3 regions of the Exiguobacterium sp. s95 genome follow, and region 3 is predicted to be linked to each of the others. Evidence: riboswitches for the same ligand, from Rfam matches in the RefSeq annotation. Region 3 holds a riboswitch; each other region holds the start of a gene.

Region 1 (10,430 bases), on a different contig from region 3:
CGATGATTGCCATGACATGCTCCATCGTCTGTTCAAAATCAAGCGGGACATCGTCTTTCGTATACGCAATCCCGAATCCACCGCCGACGTTGACTTCGCTCGCCGTGAATTCCGTTTCTTGACGAATCGTTTCGACAAACCCCATCATCGTCCGCGCCGTCCGCTCGAACAACGAAAGATCTTGGATTTGTGATCCAACGTGACAATGAATACCGAGCAGGACAAGATGTTCCGACGCTAAGATTGCCCGAACGGCTTCAAGATACGATTCATCATGGGTCGAGAATCCAAATTTCGTATCAACGCCGCCCGTCTGAATTTTAGTATGTGCCCCACCGATGACCTGGGGGACGATTCGAATCAATACGTTTACCGTCTGACAAGCATCTGCTGCAATTTGTTCGAGCTGTGCAATCTCACCGTAATGGTCGATGACGATTTTTCCGACGCCTTCTTCGACGGCATACCGTAAATCCTGCGTCGATTTGTTCGAGCCGTGGAAATAGATCCGTTCTGCCGGTACGCCCGCTTGACGCGCGATGTAAAGCTCGCCCCCCGTCACGACATCGATTCCGAGTCCGTGACGTACGACTTGCTGATAGACGGCACCAATCGTCAACGCTTTTGAAGCAAAGGAAGCATACGTATTCGGATATTTCGTTAAGAAACCATCTCGTACGGTCGCTAAACGGTCTGTCAGTTCACGCTCTGCCATCACGTAAAGGGGTGTTCCATATTGTGCTGCTAAATCTGTTGCTGCGACACCATCGATTTGAAGCGTGTTGTCTTGTTCCGTCAAATACGAGCTTCCGTACATAAATAGTTCCTCCTTATAGATAACGGTGTGCCAATCGCCATGAGCGTGCACACATCTGTTCCGAATTATTTGCCGTTCCCGTCCGTGTGATGTCGTCGATTTCAATTCCGTCCCCGTACAAGACGACTTCATCCCCGACTTCGACTGTCGAATCAACGGCAACGAACGTATGGCTCATGAATAATTTACTAATGATTGAATACGGTTTCCCGTGAATCAATACAGGTAAAGCGGACCGCCCTCGGACGACACCATCACCATAACCGACCGGTAAGACGGCGACACGAAGCGGTTGATCCGTCGTGTAAGACGTACCGTATCCGACGTGTTCGTCCGCCCCAACTTCACGGATTTCAACGACTTCTGTCGTCATCCGTAATGTAGGGACTAACCAGTCCATCTTTTCAATCGGTGAATAACCGAACAAAAAGATACCGGGACGAACATAGTTACAAAAGGCGAGGCGCTCGTCATGTTTGACGATCGTCGCACTATTTTCAGCATGCATGTACGTAAATTCATGTTGTGTCTGGACGACGTTCGCAATCGCTAAGAAACGCTCGACTTGTCCATCATGGTCCGCTCCCGGCTCGTCTGCGAGCGGAAAATGTGTATATAGCCCTGTCAAACAGAGCTGTTGCTCCTGCACTACTTCAAGGACTGCTTGCGCTTCTTCAAGTGAACTGACACCAAAACGGTTCATCCCGACATTGACCTTTAAATGGAGTTCGATGTTCGAAAGGTCTGCTTGATACCGCTTCAACCAATCTACCGACGGGATTCCAAGCGCGATGCCATAGTCTCGAGCCGCCTCGAACTGAGTCGCTGGATTCATCGCTAAGACATAACTGTCTGGAAAATTCGTTTTAATTTCAATTGCCTCATAAACTTCAGCGACAGCGAAATGATGCACGCCCGCTTCCATCAATGTCCCGACCATTTCAAGCATACCTAAGTTATAGGCATTATTCTTCACCACGGCGAAAATCTGTTTTTGCGATCGAGCGAAGACCGATGCGACATTTTGTCGCACCGCTTCCCGATCGATTGTTACGCGTGTACGTGTATTCATTCAGCTACCGCTGGTGTGACGTGTGTCAACCAGTCTGCATATTGCGGGAGTTGTCCTGAGACCGTTTGTCGGTAAAGCTCGAGTAATTCATCCGCGACAGCCCGTGTTCCGCCGTTGATTGTAATATGGTCGATTTCACCAACACTCGTGATTTCTGCCGCTGTCCCTGTTAAGAAAATCTCGTCTGCGACATACAGCTCGTCACGCCCGATATGACGTTCGACGACCGGGTACCCTTGATCTTGCGCGAGGCGCATGATGACTTGACGCGTGATGCCGTCAAGGACAGAACAGTCTAGTGACGGCGTGTAGATTGTCCCGTTTTTCAACATGAATAAGTTCGCGACACTTGCCTCACTGACATTACCGTTCATATCGAGTGCGATTGCTTCGTCAAATCCATCACGAAGGGCTTCGCCTTTTAAGAGTTGTGAGTTCATATAGTTCGCAGCGGCTTTCGCTTGCATCGGCATCATCGTTGACGATACCCGACGGTAAGAGGCGACTTTCGCACGAATGCCGACACCTTTATCGAAGTATTCACCAAGTTCCCAACATGAGATGCCGACGTGAACCGTCGTATCTTTTGCCATCAAGGCTTGCCACGGTGTACCGAGGAAAACGAATGGACGGATGTAACAAGACTCAAAGCCATTTTTCGCAACGAGATCAATCGTTGCCTGGACAAGTTCTTCCACTGTATATGGAATCGTGACGTGATAGAACGCGCAACTCCGGAAGAGACGTTCGATGTGTTCCGTCAATTGAAAAATTGCCGGACCGTCAGGCGTCGCGTAAGCACGAATCCCTTCGAAAAAACCACTTCCGTAATGAATCGCGTGTGACATGACGCTCGTATTCGCTTCTTTTGGATCATGAAAAATCCCGTCTAACCAAATCGCTTCACCATACTGTGTATCCACTGCCATGTGTTTTCCTCCTCTTCGACGTCAATCAGAGTGAACGTAAATCATCCACTAGTTGCGTCTTCTCTGCTGTTTTTTCGTCTTTCTGTTTGATGACGCGTGCTGGTGTTCCAGCAACGACGCTACCTGCAGGGACGTCTTCTGTGACGACACTGCCTGCTGCAACGACTGCATCTTTTCCGACACGGACGCCTTCCAAGATGACGGCGTTCGCTCCGATCAAGACACCATCTTCGATGATGACCGGTGTTTTTGAAGGTGGCTCAAGGACACCTGCGACCACGGCACCTGCGCCGACATGAACGTTTTTCCCAATCGTGCCACGTGCTCCGACGACGGCGTTCATATCAATCATTGTACCATCTCCGATCGATGCACCGATATTGATGATTGCACCCATCATGATGACGGCGTTATCGCCGATGACGACATGATCCCGAATCCACGAACCCGGTTCGATTCGCGCATTCAAGTGACGTGTGTCAAGCATCGGTACAGCACTGTTCCGACGATCGTATTCGACGTGGACGTCCGTGATTCGGTCTGAATACTTTTCTAAGAAAGTCGCAGCAAGTCCTGCATCTGCAAAGAAAATTTTTGATTCATCCGATCCGAAAGCTGTCGCCCCTTCAATCGTCAAGCCCGCTAAATCGCCATTGACGTAAAGTTTGACCGGTGTCTGTTTTTTAGCATCTTTAATGAATTTCGCAATTTCGTAAGCATCAGTTAGTAACATGTGAATCCTCCTGTGAGTAGAGCGTCTCTAACGTGTAGAGTCCCGCCGATTTTTGAATGAGTGCTTCGGCTGCTTTAATCGCACCTGAAGCAAATACTTTTTTTGATAATGCCGTGTGCTTGATTTCAATCAATTCATCGACCCCGGCGAACAACACTTCATGTTCACCGAAAATTGTTCCACCACGCATCGAGTGCATGCCGATCTCAGACGCTTGGCGTTTTTCCCGTGTCGATTCACGTTCATAGACCGGCTGGACGTCACGGAGTTCTTGAATCGTCCGCAATAAGAGTTCTGCCGTCCCGCTTGGTGCATCGACCTTTTGATTGTGGTGCTTTTCTAATAGTTCGATATCGAACGAACTGGCGAGTGGTACGAGCACCTGTAACAATTGCTGCATCATCGCGATCCCGAACGACATGTTGTACGACTGAAAAATTGGAATTTCAGTCGAAGCGTCTTTTATCGTTTGTAACTCCGCTTCCGAAAATCCGGTCGTCGCGATGACGAGCGGTGTTTTCGTTTTGAGGCCATACGCCAGTAAATCCGGCAACAAGCTCGGGTGAGAGAAATCGATGATGGCATCGACTTCTTCTGTTAGCTCGGACACCGTTTGATACGAAGGAATTTTCTCCGCTGACTTCGTCTGATCGATAACGGCGACAACTTCAGCGGGTGCCAATTCCTCGACATAATGCCCTGTCGCACCATATCCATGAATGGCAAGCTTCATCGAACCACTCCTTTATAAGCACGCATCGTCTCGAGTAAGTGTGCATGCCCGGCTTCGGATTGGCGAACGAGCGGCAAGCGTGGTGCACCGACTGCAAACCCGACTTCTTCGAGTGCTGCTTTAACAGGAATCGGGTTGACGTCACTAAAGATGGCTGCGATGACAGGCATTAAATCACTTTGAATGCGTCGTGCCGTCACTAAGTCGTTTGCGAGCACGGCTTCAGCAAGCGCTTGTGTTTCTGCCGGGTACGGGTTCGACAGGACCGAGATGACACCTTGTGCTCCCCATGCCATGTACGGCAGGATTTGATCGTCGTTGCCACAGAAGACTGCAAAACCTTCGGGGAGTGCCGTCATCAATTCACCCATGAAACTGACATCCCCGCTCGCTTCTTTGAATGCTTGAATGTTCGGATGCTCCGCGAGTGTTACAGCTGTCTCAACTGCAATCGCGACACCCGTCCGTGAAGGTACGTTGTATAACATGATGGGTAATTCGACAGCATCCGCGACTGCGGTAAAGTGAGCAATCAAACCGGCTTGTGACGTTTTATTGTAATACGGTGTCACGAGCATCGCTGCATCCGCTCCGAGCCGCTGAGCCGTTTTCGTTTTTTCAATCGTCTGTGCCGTATTGTTCGTTCCCGTACCGGCAATGACCGGAACACGACCTGCCGTGACACGGACTGCTGTCTCAAGTAACGTTTCGAACTCTTCGCTCGAAAGCGTCGATCCTTCACCTGTCGTCCCGGCGACGACGAGCGCTTGGATATTGGCTGCAAGTTGCTGTTCAATCAACTGTTCAAAAACGACTAAGTCGAGTTCACCTGCTGAATTGAACGGTGTCGCTAGTGCTGTTCCTGCTCCTTTGAACATGTTAAATTCCTCCTTAGTATGATTAAGAATGGATGCCGTTTTCTAAAGCATGACGCGCGACCTGGACTGCATTTGACGCCGCGCCTTTTCGAATGTTATCCGCGACACACCACAGATGGAATGTGTTCGCGAGCGTTTGATCTTGACGAATCCGCCCGACGTACACTTCGTCCGTCCCGCTTGCATCAAGCGGCATCGGGTACTGATTTCGCGAAACATCATCAACCAGTACGACGCCTGGCGCGTCAGCAAGTGCTGTGCGAATCGCTTCGACCGTCGTCTCGTTTGAAAACGTCACGTTGATTGCAACCGAATGCGAATTTGTGACGGGAACACGGACACACGTCGCACTGACCGGTAAGTTCGGTTGGTTAAAAATCTTCCGTGTCTCGTCAATCATTTTTTGCTCTTCTTTCGTGTACCCGTCTTCTAAGAAGACATCGATATGCGGCAAGATATTATCATGGATCGGGTGCGGATAGTTGACCGGTTCTTCACCGCGGCTGCCTCGCGCCAAGTCCTCAATTCCTTTTTGACCGGAACCGGAGACTGCTTGATACGTCGTATACGTGATTCGTTCAAAACCTAAGTGTTTGAGTGGTGCCAGGGCAACGACGGATTGAATCGTCGAGCAGTTCGGATTAGCGATCAGTCGGTCGGTGCTGCTGACCGCTTCCGGATTGACTTCTGGTACGACGAGCGGAATCGTCTCTTGCATCCGGAAAGCACTTGAATTATCGACGACAAGTGTTCCGTGTTCTGCCAGCAAGGGGGCATACTGTTCACTGATTGCTCCACCGGCTGCGAATAATGCGACGTCGATCCCGTGATGGATGATGTCTTCCGATAAAGCTGTAATCGTCACGTCCGTTCCATTAAACGAAACGACTTTTCCTGCTGATCGTTCTGAAGCATACGCCGACAGTTGACCGACTGGAAAATCGAGTTCCTTCAAGACTTGTAACATCTTTTGTCCGACGGCGCCTGTCGCACCGATGACTGCTACGTGGTACATGTTCATTCCTCCTTACAGGCTAAACGCGTTCGCGATCGCCGCGACCGTTCGTTCGATATCTGCTTGTGCGATTGTATACGAGATACTGATTTCTGATGTCGTGACTTGATAAAACGTGATGTTCTCGGCACGGAACGTCGCAAATAATTTTGATGCGACGCCCGTTGCGTCACGCATTCCGATTCCGACGACCGATAACTTGGCATGCTCGTTATGACGATCGACTTTAACGGTCGGAAAACGATCGATGATATCTTTCAGTGCCTCTTCGAGAAACTCTTCTTCATCGAGTGGACAAGAGAACGAGAGGAACACGTCACTATCAAAGGTCGTTTGACTGATCATGTCGATATTGACATGGCGATTCGATAACAATTCAAAAATGTCGGCGACTGCTGAATTGGTTTGTGGAACGTGTTTGATTGAAACCGTCAAAACATTTTTCGTTACACTGACGCTCGTGACTGCTTTTTGTTCCATCGTTTCTGTTGCCTCCATGATCCAAGTCCCTCTTTCCGATTCAAGTGTTTTCCCAACAAAGATATGCACGCCGTATTTTTTCCCGAGTTCGACGCTGCGCATCTCCATGACCTTCGATCCCAGTGCACTCATTTCCATCATTTCATCATATGAAATTTGTGGAATCGGCTGTGCCGCTTGATGAATCCGCGGATCCGCCGTATAGACACCGTCGACATCTGTATAGATTTCACAGCGCTTATCAAGGACGGCCGCTAAGGCGACAGCCGTTGTGTCTGATCCACCACGACCGAGTGTCGTAACATCCCCGAGCTCGTTGACACCTTGGAATCCGGCGACGATGACGACATCATAGGTTTCGAGTTTCTTTCGTAACAAGTCCCCGTCAATTTGTTTAATCTTACTTTTCGTATGAACCCCCATCGTGCTGATTCCTGCCTGCGCACCTGTTTGTGATAAGGCTTTTACTCCGACGGAATTTAAGGCGATGCTGAGTAACGAAATCGTTTGTTCTTCGCCGATTGCGAGCAATCGATCGAGTTCACGTCGTTCAGGACGATCCGTGATTGCTTGCGCTTGTGCGATGAGCGAGTCTGTCATCTTCCCCATCGCAGAGACGACGACCACTAATTTTTCACCTTGTTCTGTCCGATTTTTTAAATAATTCGCAATTGACTGAATCTGTTCGACAGTCGCGACCGAGCTACCACCAAATTTAAGTACAGTTGTCACAATCCTATCTCCTTTGTCCCGAAACAGAAAAAAACGACGGGCCGGTAGGAGCGTTCCTACGGCCCGTCGTTATCACGATCGGACAAACGAAGACAAAGTCTTTCGTTCTTTTACGTAAGATAGCGCTCCGAAACATCGGTTTCGGCAGTACAACGGATCTTAACCGTTGTACCAGCAAATGAGAAGAAGCATCTTTCTCATTCACTTCGGCGGATTTCCCCTTTCACATCACTCAGCATGCTCGCTTCAATAAATGATGTTACTGATGTCATCCGCGCCTCTATCTGTCGGTTGTTAGTTACAGTTATAGCAAACATTTTTTGTTAAATCCAGTCATTTGCTAAAATTTTTTCATTTTTCCGTTAATCCGCGAGTTTTTTCTTCGCTTGATCGAGTTGTACAGAAACAGCAGCAAAACCTGTCCCGCCGTAACTTCCTCTTCTTGCTACTGCTTGCACCGGGTCGAGGAGCGGATAAACATCTTCCGCGATGACGGAGTGGAACGTTTGATACGTTTCAAGCGTTAAATCTTTTAAGAAACAATTCGTCTGAACACAATGGAGGACCGCTTTTCCGACGATTTCATGCGCTTCCCGGAAAGGAACACCTTTTGTGACGAGATAATCTGCTAGTTCCGTCGCATTCGAGAAGTCTTGCATTGTCGCCTTCTTGAGCGCTTCTGTCTTAAACGTTGCTGATTCGAGCATTCCCGTAAAGATTTGAACGGATTGTAAAACGGTATCTGCCGTATCGAAGACACCTTCTTTATCTTCTTGCATGTCTTTATTGTAAGCGAGCGGTAATGCTTTCATCGTCGTCAGGAACCCCATCAGGTTTCCATAGACACGCCCTGTTTTTCCGCGAATCAATTCAGCGAAGTCCGGGTTTTTCTTTTGTGGCATCATGCTCGAACCCGTTGAAAATGCATCTGACAATTCGATGAATGAAAATTCTTGCGACGCCCAGATGATGATTTCTTCACAAAAGCGTGAGAGGTGCATCATGACCGTCGAAGCAATCCCGAGATATTCAATGACGAAGTCACGGTCCGATACAGCATCGAGGCTGTTCGGATAGACGTGCTCAAATCCGAGCAGTTCCGCTGACTTGAAACGGTCAATCGGGAATGTCGTCCCGGCGAGTGCCCCAGCACCGAGCGGCGAAATCCGAATCCGTTTCAAATTATCTGTCAGACGATCTACGTCACGGTCGAACATCCAAAAATACGCGAGTAGATGGTGTGCAAGTGAAATCGGTTGTGCCCGCTGTAAGTGGGTATACCCCGGCATGACGGTTTCGATGTGTACATCCGCCTGTTCCGTAATCACCGTCTGCAAGTTGCGTAGGCTTTCGATTAAATCAACCACATGTTGTTCCATCCACAAATGTAAATCCGTCGCAACCTGGTCATTCCGACTTCTCGCTGTATGCAACTTCCCTGCGACCGGTCCGATTTGTTCCGTCAGCAACCGTTCGAGATTCATGTGGATGTCTTCGTCAGCAAGCGAATAGACATGTGTTCCAATCGAAGCTTGTAACGTCTTGAGACCCGCTTCGATTTTTTTCCATTCCGTCTCTTCTAGGATACCTTGTTGATACAACATATTGGCATGGGCGAGACTTCCTTCTAAATCAACTGCCGCAAGCTTTTGGTCGAATGAAATCGATGCCCCAAACGCTTCAGCCTGAGCGGAAGCCCCTTCTGTAAACCGTCCGCCCCAAAGTTTCGTCATTTTGTCACGCCTTCCTGCCGATGAACACTTGCGTGTGTCGCAATCGCAAGACCGTGCAATTTAATGAATCCTTTCGCTGCTTCATGATCGAACGCATCTTCTTTCGTATACGTCGCAAGCTTCTCGTCATAAAGTGACACCGGTGACTGACGTCCTGTGACCGTCGCATTCCCTTTGTAGAGTTTGACCCGTACTTCGCCCGTGACGTCTTGTTGCGTCGCTTTTAAGAATGCTTTCAGACCTTTCGTTAACGGTGCGTGGAACAAACCGTTGTAGATTGTTTCTGCATATTGTTGACTTAAAATCGGTTTGAAGTGAGCGACGTCTTTCGTCAATGTGATGGTCTCGAGTGCGGCATGGGCTTTTAGCAAGACCGTTGCTCCCGGGCATTCATACACTTCCCGCGATTTGATTCCGACGAGACGGTTCTCGACGTGGTCAATCCGTCCGACACCATGTGCTCCGGCGATGATGTTGAGTTCTGTAATCAACTTCGCCAGTGGGTAGACTGTTCCGTTGATTGAAGTCGGAACACCCGCTTCAAAACCGATAATGACTTCTTCTGCTTGATCCGGTGCTTCTTCCGGTGCGACCGTCAGTGCATAAGCATCTTGCGGCGGTTCTGTCCAAGGGTTTTCAAGGACACCACATTCGTTACTCCGTCCCCAAAGGTTCATATCGATTGAATATGGGCTGTCGAGATTGATTGGAATCGGGACATTGTTGTCTTTTGCATAAGCGATTTCCTCTTCACGTGACCATTTCCATTCCCGTACAGGGGCGATGACTTCCAGTGAAGGATCGAGTGCTGCGACCGAAACTTCAAACCGGACTTGGTCATTTCCTTTTCCTGTACAACCATGTGCAACGGCCGTTGCGCCATGTTGATGCGCAACTTCGACGAGCTTTTCAGCAATCAGCGGGCGAGACAGTGCCGAAATCAGTGGATACGCGCCTTCGTAGTGGGCGCCGTATTGAAGTGCTGGTAAGACGAATTCATTTGCGAATTCTTCTTTGACATCAAGAACAATCGATTCGACGGCTCCGACGAGCAACGCTTTTTCTTTGATGACAGTCAAATCTTTTCCTTCGCCGACGTCCATACATAAAGCGACGACATCATAATCCTTACTCAACCATTTGATTGCCACCGATGTATCAAGTCCCCCAGAATACGCTAAAATTAATTTTTGTTTCGTCATTATTAATTCCTCCCTGATTTCGAATTCATCTGTCTGTATAAAAATTCATTATTAATTATATATATACATAGAATTTCAAAAAAAGAAACCCTTTTTACAGGATTTC
Region 2 (10,430 bases), on a different contig from region 3:
AAAGGCAGCCAAAACGAATTCGTTTTGCCGCCTTACGATTTGACTTACTCGAAGTGTTTTTTATATTCCCCATATCCGGCAGAGTCAAGCTCTTCTATCGGAATAAATCGAAGAGCAGCGGAATTGATGCAGTAACGCAGACCACCGAGCTCTTTTGGACCATCATCAAAGATATGACCGAGGTGACTATCGGCATCAGCTGAACGAACTTCTGTCCGCGTCATGCCGTGCGTCGTATCAAGATTTACTTCCATCTTGTCTTCTGCGATCGGCTTCGCGAAACTCGGCCATCCACAACTTGAGTTGAACTTGTCTTTTGACGTGAAGAGTGGCGTTCCATCGACGATATCGACATACAGTCCCGGACGTTCTTCATCCCAGTATTCATTTCGGAAAGCCGGTTCTGTCCCGCTCTCCTGTGTCACTTTATACTGGATGGGTGTTAAGCGTTGTTTCAATTCCTGTTCCTTACCGTGATCTTTCCAAGCTTCTTTGACGAACTTGGCACGACCCGATCCGACACTATACATTTGATAGCGGAACGGATTCTTTTTGTAGTAGTCCTGATGGTATTCTTCCGCTGGCCAAAATGGTGCTGCCGGACGGATGTCGACGGCAACCGGTTTTGAAAAACGACCAGAAGCATCAAGAGCTGCCTTTGATTGTTCCGCCGCTTGCTTTTGCGCTTCATCAACATAAAAAATAGCGGGTTCGTACGATTGACCTCGGTCATTAAACTGACCGCCACCGTCCGTTGGATCAATTTGACGCCAAAATACTTCAAGTAATTCTTCATATGTGATGACAGACGGATCATACGTCACCTCGACTGCTTCGAGATGTCCCGTCGTCTCAGAACAAACTTCTTTATAGGTCGGGTTTTCTGTATGACCACCGGTGTAGCCGGAAATCACCTGGTCGACACCATCATACTTATGAAACGGTTTGACCATACACCAGAAACAACCACCTGCAAATATTGCTTTTGCCATCTATCTTCCCCTCCTCTTTCTATCTCTCTAGTCTACTGCTTTTTAAAGCATGCCCCTACTATCTTGCTCACTCAATCTTCTGGATTTGCCTTCAGGCGTCGCATGACAAAATAAATCGCTGCAAAAACTAAAATCAACCCGCCGAGCGAATACCAAATGTTGTTCATACGATAAATCATTTGATAAATCGCTAATGTAATCAATAAAATCGCAATCGGGATGAATGCCCGTTTAAAGTGGTACCAGTAGTTCACGATGCTCGCCTCCGTTTTTCTTTAATCTTAATCGATTTGAGCCGTCAACTGTGAACTTATTCCGCTCGTTTGTACTCTTCCTCGAGATAAGTCGTATACCGCGCATGCCACGACTTCAAGGCAAAGCGCCAGAGGAAGACCGTCCCGACAAGCAAGACAAGCGTGATTGGCCAGAACCAGCCTGAAACGATACCATCCGGATAGGCGAGTCCTATTTTCGAGAAGAGGACATACATCAAGATGATACTCGACACGAGTAAGACCGAGACAGGCATCGCATATTTCCACGGCGTCATCCCCGTCGTACGTACCGGTCGACGACGATTCACCTGCATAACAGGACGATATTTTCCCATGAACCACATGAACAGCACTTCGATCACCAATAAAATACCATAGCCATGGATAAAGCTGATTCCGTGATCGATTCCGAACAACTGTCTGAGTCCGAAAACAAAGAAGTAATAGGCAATGACATGAAAAACAATGACGATTTTGGCAGCAATCGGTGGAATCGTCCGCACGAGCATTCCCATCATGACGATGACGAGAATCGGAATGTTGAAAAATCCTGTGAACTGACGAATCAACGTCCAAAGACCGTCTGGTGCATACATTAAGAATGGAGCGACGACAAATGAAATCAAGGCAACGATCGTTCCGAAGATTTTACTGACACGAATCAACTGCCGATCGGTCGCTTCTTTCGCAAAGACCGGGCGATAAATGTCGAGTACGAACAACGTCGCGATACTATTTAAGAGTGAGTTGAATGAACTAAAGACTGCTCCCAGCAAGACGGCCAAGAAAAATCCCATCAATGAGACAGGGAGCAACTCCGTGATTAATTTCGGATAGGCCAAATCTCCACTTGCTAGATTATCTCCATACAAATGGTACGCAATCACACCCGGAATCAACATGAATACCGGGACGAGTAGTTTCAGGAAGCCTGTCATCAAGACACCCTTTTGTCCCTCTTTTAAGTCCTTTGCTCCAAGCACGCGCTGAATCACATATTGATTGAGTGACCAATAGAAGAGATTCGCAAACAGAATCCCTGTAAAAATCGAAAAGAACGGAACGGCGTCGGTTGACGACCCAATCGCATTCAATTTTTCAGGGTGTGTCGTTGCGAGACGCTTCATTCCGTCGACCATGTTTCCGTCCCCGAGTGCAAAAAAACCAAGAATCGGAACGAGGAAACCGATGATGACAAGTCCGACTCCATTTAATGTATCGGAGACGGCGACAGCCCGTAGTCCTCCGAAAATTGCATAGATGGCCCCGATGATCCCGACAACCCAAATGACGAGCCACAGCGACTGCGTATAACTCAATCCAAATAACTCCGGTACGTTAAACAGCTGTAAGACGGCAATCCCGCCGGAGTAAAGCATCGATGGAATCGTCACGCACATGTAGCCAAGTAAGAATAAGAGCACCGTCATCCGCCGGACCGTTTCATCATAGCGCTGACTTAAAAATTCAGGTAACGTCGAAATCCCCATCCCCAAAAACTTAGGCAACAGGTAGATCGCCATGATGATGGCAGCAAACCCTGCCGTGACTTCCCACGCCATGCTCGACATATTCCCCATGAACGACTGACCGTTCAAACCAATCAGTTGTTCTGCCGAAAGGTTGGTCAGAAGCAAGGAACCGGCAATAAAGATTCCGCTTAGTCCACGTCCTGCCAAAAAATATTCGTCAACTCCCTGTTCCTTGCCTCGTGTCATGCGATAGGATACATAAGCAACGAGCGCCATGAAGAACGCGGCCGAACCCAGTGTCAAAATCAATTCATATGTACTCATTTCACACTTCCTCCATCTCAATCGTTTTAGTAGGTTTACCGTAAAGAATTTATTCCTTATTTTTACTTTATTGAAACAATATTTTTAGATAAAAATAAAATTATTAAAAAGAAATAATCCAATTACGGATTGACATACTTGAAGGGACATATCATGGAAAGAAACTGAAAAAATCTTTCGGGAATTATTCGCTTCTTCTATACAGAAAAACCCTCTCGCAAGTGAGAGGGTTTTGGTGTGTAGACAAACTATTAATAAGCGTAAACATGCGATAACGAGAGACAATCCGTCACGATACTACCTAAAAAGCGTCATGTTTCGTTGACTCCTAAGGGAAAAGTGCGTTTTCAACGCGACTTGCCAGAGGCAGGCAAGACCCTGCTCATTGTCCGTTAGGATCAAGGAGCAACGGCTTGCGCCTCGCCCGAGGAAAGCAACGAAAAAAGACGCTTGATCTCCCGATTCCCGATAACACTTTGCTTATAGTCTGACCTCTCGTAAGCGAGAGGGTCCTTTAGCTTATACTATTATTTTTTCGGATGTTTCGGAAACTCCATCTCATCATACCGGACAACCGATGTCCGGTGTTTGACTTTATGTCCGAGCCAGAAGACCAAGAATAACGGAATTCCGATATACGTTGCTGCAATCCCAACCCAGTCGATTTGATCAGCGAGGAACGCGGCATAGTTTTGCCCAACGATAACGAGGAAACACAGGCCAAATGCGAATAGCGGACCAAACGGGAACGCCGGTGCAACGTACGGTAAGTCACGTAACGCATGCCCTTGGGCGACGAAACCTTTTCGGAAACGGTAATGACTGATCGCGATCCCGAGCCACGCGATAAATCCTGTCATTCCGGAAGCATTCAGTAACCAAAGATAAACTTGTCCACCGAACATCGACGTCAAGAAACAAAGCGCACCAATCGCCCCTGTCGCGAGTAACGCATTCCGCGGCACACCGTTTTTTGAGACTTTTGCAAATAGTTTCGGTGCATCACCTTGTCGTGCCAGTGTGTAGAGCATCCGGGTTGAAGCATACATCCCGGAGTTCCCGGCAGACAAGACGGACGTCAAGATGACCGCATTCATCAATGCTGCTGCAAACACGAGTCCTGCTTTTTCGAAGACGAGTGTGAACGGACTGACGGCAACATCCGTAATATCATTTGAGACAAGGCTCGGACTTGTGTATGGAATCAACATTCCGATGACGAAGATCGCAAATACATAAAATAATAAAATCCGCCAAAACACCTGTTTAACTGCTTTCGGGACATTTTTTTCCGGATCTTCCGACTCGCCTGCTGCGATTCCGACGAGCTCCGTCCCTTGAAAGCTAAAACCTGCGACAAGAATGATACCGATGACAGCTGGAATCCCTCCGACAAACGGTGCATCACCTAAGCCAAAGTTTTTGAACCCTGCTGGTGGCTCCGAAGTAAAGATACCAAAAATCATCGCGACTCCTACACCAAGAAACACGATGACCGTGACGACTTTAATCATCGCAAACCAGTACTCGGCTTCACCGAATCCTTTGACCGAAAAATAATTTAATCCAATCATTAAAAGTAAAAACAGCGCGCTAAAATAGACGCCCGGAATGTTCGGGAACCAGTAATGCATGACGATTTGTGCTGCGACGAGCTCGACGGCAATCGTGACGGCCCAGTTGTACCAATAGTTCCATCCTAAGGCGAATCCGAATGAAGGGTCGACGAACTTCGTCCCGTACGTCGAGAATGATCCTGCGACCGGCATATAGGCGGCCATCTCCCCAAGGCTCGTCATCAAGAAGTAGACCATCAATCCGACGATTGTATAAGAAAGTAACGCACCACCCGGTCCTGCCGCTGCAACAGAGGCACCTGACGCGATGAATAAACCGGTCCCAATCGCTCCGCCAATTGCAATCATCGACATATGCCGGGCTTGAAGCCCTCGTTGTAGCCCTTCTGCTGTGGAATCGAGGGGTTGTTGTTGCTGTTGTAAATTGTTCATGTCTGTCGCTTCTCTCTTTTTATAATTTTTGAGAGGGCGTAAAAAAGCGCCCTCACCTTCCAAGAGGAAGATGAGAACGCAACATATCGATGATGCGTCTCATTCTACCGTCGTGAAAGATAGCTCCCCATAAACCGCAAACGGTTCATGACAGTATTAGACCTGTTTGATCTAATCCCAATCGCTGACTTTCAAAGTAGTCTACGATTTCGGCAATTCTTCCTTTTGAGCTATTTCATCTGCCGCTTGACGACATCCGTAACCCGACTCATAAGAATCGCAACCTCCATCCCACTGGTTGAGTGAGAACTAATTAAGTTGATTTACTAATTCATTACTTCGACATAGTACATAATATGTTTCTTGTTTGTCAATTTATATTTTTGAATCCTACCGTGCTCATAGTAAAATTCCGATATTTTTAGTACACTAAATGGTAGAAGGTAGTACAGAAAGGATGTTGCTCAGATGGGACAAGAACAACATGACCAATTGACATATCGATTAGAAGAACAAATGCGCGTGATTCTCCGGACGTTGCGCCGTGAGTTGAATCAACTGTTTGAAGGTACTGCCACGCGAAGTGAATTCTTCATCTTACGTAGCTTATCTGAAAACGGCCCCCAGCGTCCGACATTACTCGCGGAACAGTTCGAACTTGCGACAAGTCAGGTCACCGCTTTGACAGATAAACTTTATAAGACCGGTTTTGTGACACGGACACGTTCGACGGAAGATCGTCGTTCAATCGTCCTTGCCTTGACTGACGAGGGAGAGGCCGCTTTTCGGAATCTCGAAGTCGTCCGTCGCAAATATCTTCAGGAGCGATTCGGCACTTTGTCTGAAGAGGAACTGAACGTGATGATCCATGTATTTGATAAAATCCTCGCGACAATGGATGAAGAAGTCGTCTCATCCAATTAATAAATTAAAAATCAAGAGAAGGACAGAGGTTTTATTCTGTTTTTCTTTTTTTATTCTAAACATTCAGACCTCCTATACCGTTAGTAGAACGAGTATACTCAAAGTATATAATTGGAAGTATACTGCAGGGGGAGTTGGGAGGATTTGTTGTCTATTATGAATAACTTCATCATAAATTTTTGTCTCTTATTCACGACGATCACGCTTTTATTTTTACCTTTTCGAAATCAACCAAGAATTACACCAAAATCAAAGCTTGAATCACGCCTTATTTTAGGTTGTGTAGCTGGTGCAATTGCTGTACTCCTCATGTTCAACAGCATTCAAATTGATATTGCCCGGATTGACTTACGTATCATTCCTGTCGCGATTGCCACATTATTTGGCGGATTGCCTAGTGCCTTCATCACGGGAGTCATGATTATCGGAACGCGTTTTTTAATTACACCTGCTGATCAAATCGAAGGAGCGATTCTCGCTTCCGTCATCATGATTTTATTCATTTTGACAATTGGCATAGCACGCAGATTTTTACGTAATACATTGCTGACCTTTGAATTAATGATCGGAATCGGTATTCTCTATTCGTTACCAGCCATCTATGCACTGACAAACAGTTGGGAAACGTTTTTCAAAGTATCGGTTACGTACATTTTCTTTAATTTATTAGCCGGACTCGTCACCTATCGCTTATTAGCCGAACTGCGACGACATTTTGAAAATATCCAGTACCAGCAAAAACTTGCGATGACCGACGCCTTGACGGGTCTCGCCAATCGCCGACGTCTGGACGACTCCCTATCACTCGTCGGATCGGATGACGACGGATATTCACTTATCCTGATCGATATCGATTTCTTCAAACACGTTAACGATACATATGGTCACGATGCCGGCGACGATGTGTTGCGGCAACTCGGAACGACACTTGCCTCTATTGTACGTCCGGATGATTTAGTCGGTCGGTACGGTGGAGAAGAATTCTTGATCATTTTACCGAACACATCATTGAAGGATGCGAAAAAAATCTCTGAATTAGCGCGGACGACAGTCGCCCGTAACCTGTTCCCGACTGCAAATGTACCTGATTTGAAGATTACGATTTCGTTAGGAATTGCCCATTCGGGTGGATCCCATACATCACTCGAAGCATTGCAACAAGCGGATAAAGCACTCTATGCTTCAAAAGAGCACGGACGTAACCAAAGTACGATTTATACGAAACAGCTGGAATTCCGTCAAGCGTAATCTAACGTTATATCCGACTAGCACAAAAAGCGCCATTCCCTCACATCGGAATGGCGCTTTTTAGTTCATTTTTTAGACAGTCCCTGGGCGTGTCTGAGGAAAACCAATACTTTCAACTGTTCCGAAGACGATCATCTGACTGAGCTGATTTGCCATATACTCGGAGGAATACGGACGATCATTTCGTAACCACGACATCAAGAGCCCGAGTTGACCACCAATGACGTAGTTCAGTAATAAATCCCGATCCACCGGAACAGAGACACTTGTCGTCTCCCGGAAAGCAAGACGGTAGTTTTCTTTTAACGTATCCAAGAAACGGGAGATGAACGTCTTGACTGTTCCTTGGAGCAGCATCGTCCGGTAAAAGCGCTCGTTTTGCTCAATGTGGATGAACAAACGTGCAAAGTAACGACTGACGCGTTCGACTGTCGGAGGCTCGGCCGATTGTTTTCCTGTAATCCGAATCGCTTCTGCGAGCAACGTCATGTGTTCCTCAACGATTTGATCCAGCAAATCGTATTTATCTTTATAGTGCGCATAGAAGGTCGAACGATTGACCTCAGCACCATCCGTCAACATTTTGACGGTGATCGTCGAAAAGGAATGGTGTTCAAGTAAATGAAATAGCTCTGTCGTAATACGTTCACGTGAACGTTTAGGACGCGGATCGCACGACTGATTCATTTAAAATTCAGCTCCTTTTTACGTATTGTATCCGTTAACAAAGACTTTTCCAACATTTTGTCGGAAATTGTTGGTTGTTTGTTTGTTATGCACCCATATAATTAACTGTATTAACTACTCCTCCCCAGAGGAGTCTTTTTTATGAGACCGCACTGGGGCGATCAGCTAGTAACAGAAAGGATGCAACTTACTCATGAACATGAAGAAATTATTAATCATCAATATTTTAACGCTCGTCGTTTTAATTGGTGGTGGCGCAATCGGTTATTATTACTACGATCAAGCAACAAGTTACGTCAAAACAGAAAATGCCAAAATCGACGGTAAGATGATTACGATTGCTAGTCCTGGCGCTGGAAAACTCACTGACTGGACGGCAAAAACAGGACAGACACTCGATAACGGGGCGACACTTGGTCACGTCATGATGGCACAAACTGGTCAAAAACCGGTTGATGCGTCAATCGAAATGCCAGCAAAAGCAACCGTCGTTCAGTCGATGGCGACAGAGAACGGTTTTGTTGGTGCCGGTACGCCGCTCGCTTACGGATTTAACTTAAATGAATTATGGGTCACAGCAAACGTCGAAGAAACAGAAATCGATGAAGTCAAAGTCGGACAAGCCGTCGATGTCTATGTCGATAGTTATCCCGATACAACACTTTCGGGTGAAGTCGAACAAATCGGGATGACAACAGCAGGCACGTTCTCGATGATGCCGTCATCGAATGGAAACGCAAACTATACAAAAGTCGCGCAAGTGATTCCCGTGAAGGTGTCGCTCTCACAAGAAAAATCACTCGACATTCGCCCTGGTATGAATGTGACCGTCCGCATTCATAAGGATTAAGGAGGGACGCTTATGTCTACGACCTTCCTCTTTGGATACATTGTGTTCATGCTTGTCACGTTCCTTGCAGTCAATTTGATTGCACGCCGGGCACGGCAACCGCGGGTAGCTGGCGCAGGAGGTCCGGCGCTTGATGAAACATTGATTGAAGCAGAAGCGGTTGGCGCGATTCCAGCCGCCCCTGCTCCGCAAGCGCAAGCGACGATTTCAACGGAAAACATCAGTATCCCGAAAGTCATCACTGTCCTGTTAATTGGAATGTTCATCGCGATTTTGAATCAGACATTAATCAACGTCGCTCTTCCTGTCTTGATCAACGACTTCAACGTCACGACGTCGACAGCACAGTGGTTGACGACCGGATTCATGCTCGTCAACGGGATCTTGATTCCAATCAGTGCGTTCCTCATGCGAAGCTATACGTTTCGCCGCTTGTTTCTTGTCTCGATGACGTTGTTCTTCTTCGGATCGATCATTTGTTCGATGGCGATGAACTTCCCGGTTATGATGATCGGACGTGTGGTCCAAGCAGCCGGAGCCGGTGTCTTGATGCCGCTCGGTACGAACGTCTTCATGACATTGTTCCCACCCCATAAACGGGGAGCTGCGATGGGCATGCTCGGGATTGCGATGATTCTTGCACCGGCGATCGGACCAACGATCACAGGATATGTCATTCAAAACTACGATTGGCACGTCATGTTCTATGCAATGGCCTTCTTTGGTCTCTTAACACTTTTACTTGGATTTGCCTGGTTCAAACTCGTCCAACCGTTATCAAAACCAAAGTTCGATGCCCTCGGTGTTGTCTTTAGTACGATCGGGTTTGGTAGTCTCTTATACGGATTCAGTGAAGCCGGAAACGACGGTTGGGACAGCCCTGTCGTCATCAGTACGATCGTCATCGGGTTACTTGGTATTGCCGCCTTCGCTTTGCGTGAGCTTGCGATGGACGACCCGATGTTGAACATCCGTGTCCTAAAAGTACCGGAATTTTCATTCACCCTCTTCATTAACGTCATCGTCACGATGGCCTTGTTCGGCGGGATGTTGCTGCTGCCGATTTACTTGCAGAGCATCCGTGGTTTTTCACCCATCGACTCAGGTCTCTTATTATTGCCTGGTTCATTGATCATGGGAATCACCGGTCCCTTCGCCGGTCGACTGTTCGACCGGTTCGGCATTCGACCGCTTGCCATCTTCGGTCTGACGTTGATGACGTACGGAACATGGGAATTGACGCAACTTGATTTAAACACGTCTTACTATTCCATCATGGGCATCTATATGCTCCGGTCCTTCGGGATGGCGTTCATCATGATGCCGATTATGACAGCTGGCATGAACGCTCTGCCGATGAAGATGATTCCTCACGGAAACGCGACACAAAATACATTACGCCAAGTCGCTGGATCAATCGGGACGGCCATCCTCGTCACGGTCATGACCCGTCAGACGACAGCTCATCTCGCGGACGATGCCAACCAGTTTACGACACTTGACCCAACACTCTCGCAACACCTTGGTGAGCTCGGACAACAGCTTGGTAGTCCACAAGCCGCATCCGTTAGCTGGTTGACGCAATTGACGAAACAAGCGACGATCAGTGGAATTACAGATGCCTTTTGGGTGGCGACTGTCTTGTCTGC
Region 3 (10,430 bases):
CTTGTCCACCAGCCTGTTTGATTTTTTCGACCGTCTCCTGTGCTTTTTCAAGATTGACGTCAGCACAGACGACTTTCGCCCCTTGTTCGGCAAAGACGAGTGCCGTTGCTTGACCAATTCCTGTAGCTGAACCTGTAATAACTGCTACTTTATTCTCTAATCGACCCATGTGTAATTTCCTCCTTCTAAGTACTCTTGCTCCGAATGTTGTTCACCTTATGAATCATTCCCTTGACTTTGGAGGATAAACCTACTGAACTGTCTAGCAATCCATGAGAACGGGAACAGATGAAAAGTGAAAACCCGACAGGAAAGGAATGAGAACGCTGACATCCGAACAACGTGAATATGCAAAAAAATTACTCGATGAAGCGATTCTGTACCAAATCGAGTTAGAGAAAGATGTATTTAAGGATGAGTTGATTGACCGGACGACACCGGTCTTATGGTTTGGTGACGTAAGCGAGCGTAGCTGGCTTACGATTGCGACGAATCCGTCGGCAGGCCAGTTTTTGAACCGGGATGGCACGTTACGCTATGAGACGACAGGACCATTCGTCCTAAGAGAAGTCGATGCGCCGCTTACGGAGTACCGGACGGACCAACGATTTAATCAAATGATTGATTCCTATAATCGTTATTTCAAACAGCCGGACATTTATAAATCGTGGTTCGGACGGGAGGGGGGAGGAAAATTGGAAGGTTTTCTGAATGGATTCGAAGCTTCTTTTTACGGAACCGGAGAGCCGGTCATCCATGCGGATTTTTTTCCATTTCCGACGAAACGTTACATGGGAACGATTGCTCAGCGACATGAACTGGAAGAAACCGTATTTGGTCAGACGTTCCTTTTGAAATTGATTCGTCTTTTTTCGTTACGCGGAATTATTCTTCTCGGACGGGAACATACGGAACGTTACCGGACAATCGATCAGACGGCTACATGGCAAGCACCCGAGCCGGTCCCGGGGTATCCGGATGCCGTCGTCGAACTCGGGTCTTCGGAACAATTTTCCGTTCCAATCATCGGTCTTCACTTTAAACCGAGTGAGCAGTTCATCGGACTCGGGAATCGGCCGGACTGCCATGGTGTCAGTCATGGCACATACGGGTCGGCGGAAAGCTTACGTAAAATCGGAAAATATATCCGCAGCCGACTCGAAGAAGGGGATTGACACTATTTTTCCAATCCGTAATAATAGATTTGTATTAGCACTCTTGTTGTTAGAGTGCTAAAAAAGAACTAGGGGGTATCGGAAATGGAAACGAAACAGTTCAAGGCAGAGTCGAAACGTTTACTCGAAATGATGATTCATTCCATCTATACACATAAGGAAATCTTTTTACGTGAGTTGATTTCGAACGCTAGTGACGCGATAGACAAGATTTATTACAAAGCATTGACGGACGAGACGCTGACGTTCGAAAAGGATGCCTATAAGATTACGATTGAACCGAATCAAACGACACGACAGCTCGTCATTCGTGATACGGGAATCGGGATGACAAAAGAGGAGCTCGAAGCGAATCTCGGAACAATCGCGAAGAGTGGGTCACTTGCCTTTAAGGCGGAGAATGCCGCGCAAGACGGACACGACATCATCGGACAGTTCGGTGTCGGCTTTTATTCGGCATTCATGGTCGCGGATGTGGTCACGGTCATCACGAAACCATTCGGTAGCGAAACAGCGTACAAGTGGGAGTCGCACGGTGTCGACGGTTATACGATTGAAGAAGTCGAAAAAGCTACAGTCGGGACGGAAATCACGCTGCACATCAAAGCGAACGAAGAAGATGAAAATTATGATGAGTATTTAGATACGCATCGTTTGCGGACGATCGTCAAAAAGTATTCCGACTTCATCCGCTATCCGATTGAGATGGAAGAGACGGAACGTCAACCGATTGAAGGATCGGACGAGATGGAAGAAGTGAAGGTCGTCAAGACAATCAACAGCATGGTGCCGATTTGGCGGAAAAATAAACGGGAGTTGACGGACGAGGATTACACGAACTTCTATCAAGAAAAACGATATGGATTTGATACACCAGTCAAGCACATCCATATCAGTGCAGATGGTGCCGTCCGTTATCAATCGATTTTATTCATTCCGGAGCAACCGTCCTTCGACTATTATTCGAAAGAGTTCGAGAAAGGTCTTGAACTGTATGCGAACGGCGTCTTGATCATGGAAAAATGCAGTGACCTCTTGCCGGACCACTTTAGCTTCGTCAAAGGGATGGTCGACTCGGAAGACTTGTCACTCAATATTTCACGTGAGTTGTTGCAGCACGACCGCCAACTCAAATTGATTGCAAAAAACATTCAAAGTAAGATTAAGACGCAACTTGAAGGACTGCTTCGTGACGATCGCGAGAAGTATGAAGCCTTTTATCAAGCCTTTGGTCGTCAATTGAAGTTTGGAATCTACAATGATTACGGCATGCATAAAGAGACGGTCAAAGATCTTGTCCTGTTCCACTCGGCAAAAGAGAAGAAGCTGGTCACGCTCGCTGAATACGTCGCGGCGATGCCGGAAGATCAAAAATACATTTACTATGCTTCAGGGGAAAGTACGGACCGTTTAGATAAGTTGCCACAGTCGGAGCTTGTCAAAGACAAAGGGTTCGACATTCTGTACTTTACGGAAGAAATCGATGAGTTCGCGATTCAAATGTTGCTCAACTATGAAGGAAAAGAATTTAAATCGGTTACGAGCAGTGATCTTGGCATCGAGCAAGCGGATCAAGCAGAAACGACCGAAACACAAGTCGAGATGTTTACAGCGATGCAAGAAGTGCTTGCTGGGCAAGTCAAAGAAGTCAAAGCTTCTTCACGCTTAAAATCACATCCGGTCTGCTTCGCGACGGATGGTGCCGTTTCGATTGAAATGGAGAAAATTCTTAAATCGATGCCGAACAACCAAGATGTTTCAGCCGTGAAAATTTTAGAGTTGAACACGTCGCATGACGTCTTCCAAGCCATTGAAACGGCCTTTAAAGAAGACCGTCCGAAATTTGAACGCTATACGAAATTAATGTACCAACAAGCGTTGCTCATGGAAGGCTTGCCAATCGAAGATCCAGTTGCGTTTGCAAATGAAGTGTGTGCCTTGATGGTGTAAGAATGATCGCTTCAGCGTGTAGACAAACGCTTATGAAGCGTGAACATGCGATATCGAATTGCAATTCGTTCGTGCTTTCCTGTATTTCTCTCACGGTATTACCTAAAAAGCAACGAAACAAGACGCTTTTTATTTCTTCATACCATGTTGTCTACAACTTAAAAGAAGGGATTGCACATCATCGTAGATGGCAATCCCTTCTTTTTTTCTCGTCTCGGCTAAGCTGAGCGTTATTTTTTTATTATTCAGCGCGAAGTTCAGTTGGTACTTTGCCGCGTTTCGAGACGACATTCAGGACGACGAGTGCGAGTAAGAAGGCGATAAGTGCACCGATGAAGCCGATGATTGATGAATCGGTTAAACCGAGCACAAGGTAGCCGACTGCCGATGTCGCTGCACCAACCAACGCATACGGAAGTTGTGTCGTGACGTGATCGATATGATGCGAACCGGCACCTGTCGAACTGAGAATCGTCGTATCGGAAATTGGTGAACAGTGGTCTCCGAAGACGGATCCGGCAAGAACGGCAGCGAGCGTCGGAAGTAAGAGATTCGGTTCGACCGCCATGATGAGGTCAGCACCGATCGGCAGCATGATACCGAATGTTCCCCAACTTGTACCTGTCGAGAATGCCATTAAGCTTGCAATCAAGAACAATAAGAAGGGGAGGTACGAAGCAGAAATCGACTTACTGACGAAGCTTGCTAAGTACTCACCTGTTTTCATGTCACCGATAACAGCGATGATTGTCCAAGCGAATAATAAGATGACGACAGCAGGCCACATGGATTTCATCCCAGCCCAGATGCTGTGTCCGTATTCGCGCGCCGGGATTTTCCGACCAATCAACATCAGGAAAGCAACGACTAAACTGATGACGACACCAGCAACGAGTGAACGTGTTACGTCTGTCGCTTCAAATGCACCAATCAACGTAAATGCACGATTGTCAGCAGCGAGTGCCTGAGCACCGGTAAAGAGTAATGCGGAAACTGTTGCAATGACGAGAACGATAATCGGAACGACGAGGTCACGTACTTTTCCACCTTCGTGTTCTTTGACTTCCTCTGCCATCCCCATCGGTGTTCCTTTACTTGCATCGAAAAGTTCACCTTTTAATGCACGAAGTTCATGCGTCCGCATCGGTCCGACCGCAATCCCTGTGTACGCGATGTAAAGCGTCAGCAATAGAGCGAAAATCGCATAGAAGTTGAGTGGCACGATCATCATGAAAGCACTGAATGCGGAATACTCCGTAATCGAATGTGTCGTTAAGATACCAGCGATGATCGAGATGATGAACGCTCCCCAACTTGAAAGCGGGCTGATGACACAGACTGGAGCAGCCGTCGAGTCAATAATATACGCAAGTTTTGCCCGCGAGACGCCACGACGGTCCGTTAACGGACGACTGACATTCCCGACAGCAAGACTGTTGAAGTAATCATCGATGAAGATTAAAATACCTAAACCAAATGCTGCGAGGCGAGCGCCGCGCGCTGTCTTGACGTGTGTTGTTGCCCATTCACCGAAGGCATGTGCACCGCCCGATGTTTGGATAAGCGTCGATAGAACACCGAGTAATAGTAAGAAGATGAGTAATAAGACGTTCCATTCATTTAACGCCCCATCCGCCCAAAATAGACTAAAGATGTTTTTGCCGAGATAGACGACCGTATCGATTGGATTAAAGCTATGCAGCAATAAAGCACCAATCAAAATACCGACACCAAGTGAAATAACGACTTTGCGCGTCACGATTGCAAGTGCGATTGCAATGACAGCTGGAATGAGCGCAACGATTGAATCTGAATAATTGACCATTGTGTGGTTCCTCCTCTTTTTTTAGAAGATGAGACCCATTGCATATAAAAAAGCAAGGGCACCGGCAACAAAGCCGACACCCTTGCTGGATGCGTCTTTCTTAGCCGAATTGGAGCGCTCCATACAAAACACGTATGGCAATCGAACGGGTATTTCCCAATTCGACCAGTACCATCAAGTCAGACACTTGACGATACTTCGGCAGCATTACCTTTCCTTGATCGTCCTCGTTGTCATCCTCAGATCAAATACTCATTAAGACCGCGCCTCTACCTCATCGATAGAATAGTCATATTCTTTTAATAAGAAAACCTTATCATATTTCAGAAAAAAGTTTCAAGTCTGTTTTTAAAAAAAGTAGTAAAGTCTGTTCAAAAGGAACAATGAAGTTATTCGGCGTTCATCCGATTTAAATGGGCAGCACCGATGACACCGGCATTTCCTTCCAATGCAGCTAAGCGAATGATTGTTTTTTGACGTAACGTCGGGTAGAGACGGGCATTGACGGCTTGTAAGAGCTCTTCCCAAAATAAATCGGCGGAAGCCGTAACACCGCCACCGATGATGACGGCTTCCGGATCAAGTGTGTGAATGATGTTCGCTACGCCTGTTGCTAAATGATTTACGAAACGAAGCCTTTCCTGTGTATTGCCAAGAAGTTGTGCAAGAGAAGATTCATTTAATGAATCAGCCCGCGTCTGAAGAGCCGTACCGCTTGCTAATCCTTCGAGTGAGCCTTTGTTCAAGACGTGATGTTCCGGTCCAGAAGCATCGATGATCGTATTTCCGATTTCACCAGCATATCCGTGTGCGCCTCGAATCAACGTCTTTTGATAGACATATCCACCACCGATTCCTGTACTGACTGTCATGTAATAGATGGATGTATAGTCTTGTCCTGCCCCGAACAATGCTTCGCCGAGCGCGGCGGCATTTGCATCATTTTCAAGGGAAACCGGGATGTTGAAGAACTCTTCTAACGGGCGAACCAAATTTACATCGTCCCAACCCGGCAGGTTCGGAGGTGACAATAGCCGACCCGTTGCTGCATCAAGCGGACCAGGCGCTGCGATACCAATTCGTTCGACTTCAAATTCTTCAAGTAGCTTTTGGATGGCTTGTCTTAAATGATTAATTGTATAGTCCGGGCCAGCAGCCGCCTCTGTCAAAAATCGATATTGTTTTACGACATGGTGCTGATTGATTGCGGCAACACGCGTGTGAGTCCCACCAAGATCAATTCCGATGTGAAGTCGTTGTTTCGGTGTTGGATTTGGACCAGTCAATAGAAGTTTCCCCTTTCCAGAAACGGTACAAGTTACTTTTGCCGGAATCAGAACCGTGTCTCCGGCGGTATAACGCAATTGGTTGATGATCAGCGTGCCACTGATGATAGTGATGACTTGGAAGGAAGTTCGTGGTGCAATCGTAATCATGTCATGGATGGCCCATTCCTCGACAAAAAAATAGGCGTTGGTTGTCAGTAGTCTTGAACAAAAAGAGGTCGGTACATAAGGCTCCTCGTACTGGAAATGAGGAAATTGAATGACTTCGAGTGCTTCTTTAAGGTGGAGTTGACGCGGTTTGTTGGTCGAATGGTCAATTCGATCGTAATCGTACAACCGGTACGTGGTATCAGAGTTCTGCTGGATTTCGATGACAAGACACCCTTCGGTTAAAGCATGAACAGTACCTGCTGGAACGTAAAAAAAATCGCCGGGTGAAACAGGCAAATCAATTAAGCCGGAAGTTAAATCGTCTTCACGGACAGCGCGCAACAAATCAGCTTTTGTTTTGAAGTCATGCCCATAAATAATGGTGGCGTCTGCCGGACAATCGACGATATACCAGCATTCATTTTTCCCGTAAGGCTGTCCTTCTAGGCGACAGGCATCATGATCGTCAGGATGGACTTGAACGGATAAATCATCCGCAGCGTCAATCCACTTAATGAGTAAAGGAAAAGCTTCCGTTGTGTCCATCCCGAAAATTTCAGGGTGATTTGACCATAAATCCCGTAGTGCATCACCGGAAAAACGTCCGGCATTCACCTTGGTTTGCCCGTTTGGGTGATCAGCCAAGGTCCAAGCTTCACCGATGTTTTGTTTGCCTAACGTATCAAATCCATATGCACCAAGCTTACATCCACCCCATATCCGCTCCTGTAAAATCGGCTCAAAACGAATCAGTTCTTCCATGATTGTTCCTCCTCCAAGTTGTTTTCGATTACAACACTACACTTTTTAAAAATAAAAATAAACAAAATAAAAATCAAGTATAGACATGGGTAGTAAAATCCGTATAATCAAAGTTGTAAGCGATTCCAAAACGCGGGAGGAATGGTTGAAATGAAAAAAATCATGTTGGCGTGTAGTTCAGGAATGTCGACGAGTATTCTCGTCACTAAGATGCAGGAACATGCCCAATCACTTGGTGAAGAGGCGACAATTTGGGCAGTCGGTCAAGACCAGGCTTTAAAAGAAATGGATGGAGCAGATGTTGTATTGATTGGTCCACAAATGCGCTTTTTATTATCAAAATTTCAACAAGCGACAGATAAACCAGTAGAAGTCATCGATATGATAGCGTACGGAATGGCCGACGGAAAAGCGGCCTATGAACAAGCCGTTAAGTTGATGGGGTGAAGAAATGAAAACAAATGAACAGACGATGGAACAAGTAGCATTCATGATGATTTTGCATAGTGGAAATGCGCGAAGTACGATTCGTGAAGCAATCGAAGTGTACAAGGAAGAATCATTTGAGGCATTTGAGCGGTTATTAACAGATGCCCGAGAACAGTTGCAAGAAGCGCACCAGATTCATTTCGGTCAAGTCCAAAAAGAAGCGAGCGGTGAGCCGACGACATTGTCTTTACTGCTTTTGCATGCAGAAGATCATTTGATGTCGACACAAACGATGCTTGATTTGACGTCAGGATTAGTTGAAATGATGGAACATAAATTTTCTCAAAAATAAGAGGAGGGATTGAAATGGCTGGTAATAGTAAGTGGTTCGATTTGTTGAGTCGTTTTCTGATGCCGATTGCGGCATATTTAAACAATAGCCGCTATCTTCAGACGTTACGTGACGCGTTCATGCTCGCTTTTCCGATTACGATGTTCGGTTCATTAATCGTTGTTATTGCGAATTTACCATTCTTAGATAAATTTATGTCGCCTGGAGTATTGGATGCTTTTAAAACTTCATTAGGAAACGCCCCCTCGGCGACGATGGGAATCATGTCACTATTCGTCGTCTTCGGTATCGGATATTATCTTTCGAAAAGCTATGATGTAGAAGCTGTTTTTGGTGGTGTAATCGCCCTTGTTTCTTTTTTACTTTTAACACCTTTCTTTGTAGCAGTCGAAAATGTTGCTGATCCTGTCGGAAATGTCATTCCACTTGACCGTCTCGGTGCAAAAGGCATGTTCCTTGCAATGATGACAGGGTTCTTAGCAGGAGAAATTTATCGATTTGTCGTTCAAAAAAACTGGACGATTAAAATGCCGGCTGGTGTGCCGACTGCTGTGGCTAAGTCATTTTCAGCTCTTGTGCCTGCACTTTTGACACTTTCCATTTTCCTTGGCATTAACATCGCTATCACCTCGCTTTTAGACACGAATCTCCACGATTTAATCTTTAATTTAGTTCAAAAACCACTCGTGAATCTTGGGAACGGTTTGGTTCCGACATTAATCGCCATCTTTTTTGTTCAATTGTTTTGGTTTTTCGGCCTGCATGGTCAAGTTATCGTCAATTCGGTCATGGATCCGATCTGGAACACTTTGTCACTTGAAAACTTAAACGCCTATACGGCGAATGGAGAACTCCCGAATATCATCAGTAAACAATTCATTGAAATTTATACAGTTGGAATTGGTGGTTCCGGTTCGACACTGGCTGTCGTCGTCGCAATCCTCCTTTTCATGCGCTCAAAACAGTTGAAGCAAATCGGTAAGTTATCGATCGGACCCGGAATCTTTAACGTCAATGAACCAATCATTTTCGGGTTACCAATCGTCATGAACCCCCTCATCATGATTCCCTGGATTTTTGCACCGTTGATTACCGTAACCGTTACTTATTTTGCGATGTCGACAGGAATCGTTCCGCCGCCAACAGGAGTTGCTGTGCCTTGGACGGTGCCGATGTTTATCAGTGGCATGATGGCAACGAATTCACTGGCGGGCGGATTGTTACAACTCGTCAACTTCGCCATTATCATGGCAGTGTGGTTCCCATTCCTAGTCTTCATTGACCGCTTGAATATGAAAAAAGAACGAGAAGAAGCGAATGTTGCCGGAGATGAAAATCAACATGTAGGTTGAATTCAAAAATAGAGATAGGACGTGGATGAGATGAATCAAACGGAAGTTACGACGGCAAAAGAACAAAAGTATACGTTCCCTGCAGATTTTTGGTGGGGAACAGCAGCTTCAGCGACACAAACGGAAGGGGCAGCATTTGAGGGTGGAAAAGGACCGAACATTTGGGATCATTGGTACGAACAAGAACCGAATCGCTTTTTCGATGGTGTAAATGCAACGGTAGCCTCTGATTTTTATTATCGTTATGAAGAAGATATTGCGTTGATGAAAGAACTCGGACACAACTCGTTTCGAATCTCGATTTCCTGGTCACGTCTTTTTCCTGAGGGGCAGGGGGAAATGAATCCGATTGCCATTGATTTCTATAATCGTGTGATTGACGAATTGATTGCAGCGGACATCGAACCGTTCGTAAATCTATATCACTTTGATATGCCGCTTGCACTGCAAAACATCGGTGGCTGGGAAAGTCGTGCCGTCGTCACCGCCTATACAGAATATGCTAAAACGTGCTTTTCACTATTCGGAGATCGTGTCAGTAAATGGTTTACGCATAATGAGCCAATCGTCCCGGTAGAAGGTGGCTATTTATACGACTTCCACTACCCTAACGTTGTTGATTTCAAGCGTGCCGTTCAAGTGGCCTATCATTCGATTTTATCGAGTGCACTTGCAATACAGGCCTATAAAGAAACAGAGCAGACGGGTGAAATTGGCATCATCTTGAATTTAACGCCATCTTATCCTCGAAGCCAAAATGCTGGGGATGTGAAAGCGGCCCAAGTAGCCGACGTATTGTTCAATCGTTCCTTCTTGGATCCTTCCGTACTCGGAACGTTCCCGGCCGAATTGGTCGATTTATTGGAACAACAAGGTGCTTTGCCCGAGGTCGTTCAAGGTGACCTGGAACTCATCGCGAAAAATACCGTTGATTTACTCGGAATTAATTACTATCAACCACGACGCATCAAAGTAAAAGAGCACCTTCCGCATCCAGATGCACCTTTCATGCCGGAGCATCTGTTCGATTATTACGAGATGCCGGGAAGAAAAATGAATCCATATCGTGGCTGGGAAATCTACGAAAAGGGAATTTACGATATTTTGACGAACCTGCGAGAGAATTACGGGAACATCAAGTGTTTTGTT

What was found. Region 3 has a riboswitch for lysine ahead of KNP99_RS08860 (Na+/H+ antiporter NhaC family protein). Riboswitches for the same ligand answer to the same signal wherever they lie in the genome.
Region 1: linked by a shared signal. The riboswitch ahead of KNP99_RS10775 (aspartate kinase) and the one ahead of KNP99_RS08860 (Na+/H+ antiporter NhaC family protein) in region 3 are both predicted to bind lysine.
Region 2: linked by a shared signal. The riboswitch ahead of KNP99_RS11700 (amino acid permease) and the one ahead of KNP99_RS08860 (Na+/H+ antiporter NhaC family protein) in region 3 are both predicted to bind lysine.

Annotation. Positions count from the first base shown of each region.
Region 1 covers NZ_JACSMM010000006.1:45,003-55,432, reverse strand. The annotation lists gene lysA (diaminopimelate decarboxylase) at 1-817, opposite strand, end outside; gene alr (alanine racemase) at 831-1,889, opposite strand; gene KNP99_RS10800 (branched-chain amino acid transaminase) at 1,886-2,818, opposite strand; gene dapD (2,3,4,5-tetrahydropyridine-2,6-dicarboxylate N-acetyltransferase) at 2,844-3,551, opposite strand; gene dapB (4-hydroxy-tetrahydrodipicolinate reductase) at 3,538-4,284, opposite strand; gene dapA (4-hydroxy-tetrahydrodipicolinate synthase) at 4,281-5,162, opposite strand; gene KNP99_RS10780 (aspartate-semialdehyde dehydrogenase) at 5,185-6,177, opposite strand; gene KNP99_RS10775 (aspartate kinase) at 6,190-7,389, opposite strand; lysine riboswitch at 7,502-7,680, opposite strand; gene argH (argininosuccinate lyase) at 7,752-9,122, opposite strand; gene KNP99_RS10765 (argininosuccinate synthase) at 9,119-10,324, opposite strand.
Region 2 covers NZ_JACSMM010000007.1:81,619-92,048, forward strand. The annotation lists gene msrA (peptide-methionine (S)-S-oxide reductase MsrA) at 45-992, opposite strand; gene KNP99_RS11690 (hypothetical protein) at 1,064-1,246, opposite strand; gene KNP99_RS11695 (solute:sodium symporter family transporter) at 1,303-3,063, opposite strand; gene KNP99_RS11700 (amino acid permease) at 3,591-5,072, opposite strand; lysine riboswitch at 5,185-5,369, opposite strand; gene KNP99_RS11705 (MarR family winged helix-turn-helix transcriptional regulator) at 5,541-5,996, shown strand; gene KNP99_RS11710 (GGDEF domain-containing protein) at 6,153-7,244, shown strand; gene KNP99_RS11715 (TetR/AcrR family transcriptional regulator) at 7,317-7,931, opposite strand; gene KNP99_RS11720 (HlyD family secretion protein) at 8,125-8,781, shown strand; gene KNP99_RS11725 (DHA2 family efflux MFS transporter permease subunit) at 8,794-10,430, shown strand, end outside.
Region 3 covers NZ_JACSMM010000004.1:17,268-27,697, forward strand. The annotation lists gene KNP99_RS08845 (SDR family oxidoreductase) at 1-169, opposite strand, end outside; gene KNP99_RS08850 (hypothetical protein) at 318-1,175, shown strand; gene htpG (molecular chaperone HtpG) at 1,260-3,125, shown strand; gene KNP99_RS08860 (Na+/H+ antiporter NhaC family protein) at 3,367-4,950, opposite strand; lysine riboswitch at 5,055-5,230, opposite strand; gene KNP99_RS08865 (type I phosphomannose isomerase catalytic subunit) at 5,340-7,148, opposite strand; gene KNP99_RS08870 (PTS sugar transporter subunit IIB) at 7,299-7,595, shown strand; gene KNP99_RS08875 (PTS sugar transporter subunit IIA) at 7,600-7,929, shown strand; gene celB (PTS cellobiose transporter subunit IIC) at 7,944-9,281, shown strand; gene KNP99_RS08885 (glycoside hydrolase family 1 protein) at 9,312-10,430, shown strand, end outside.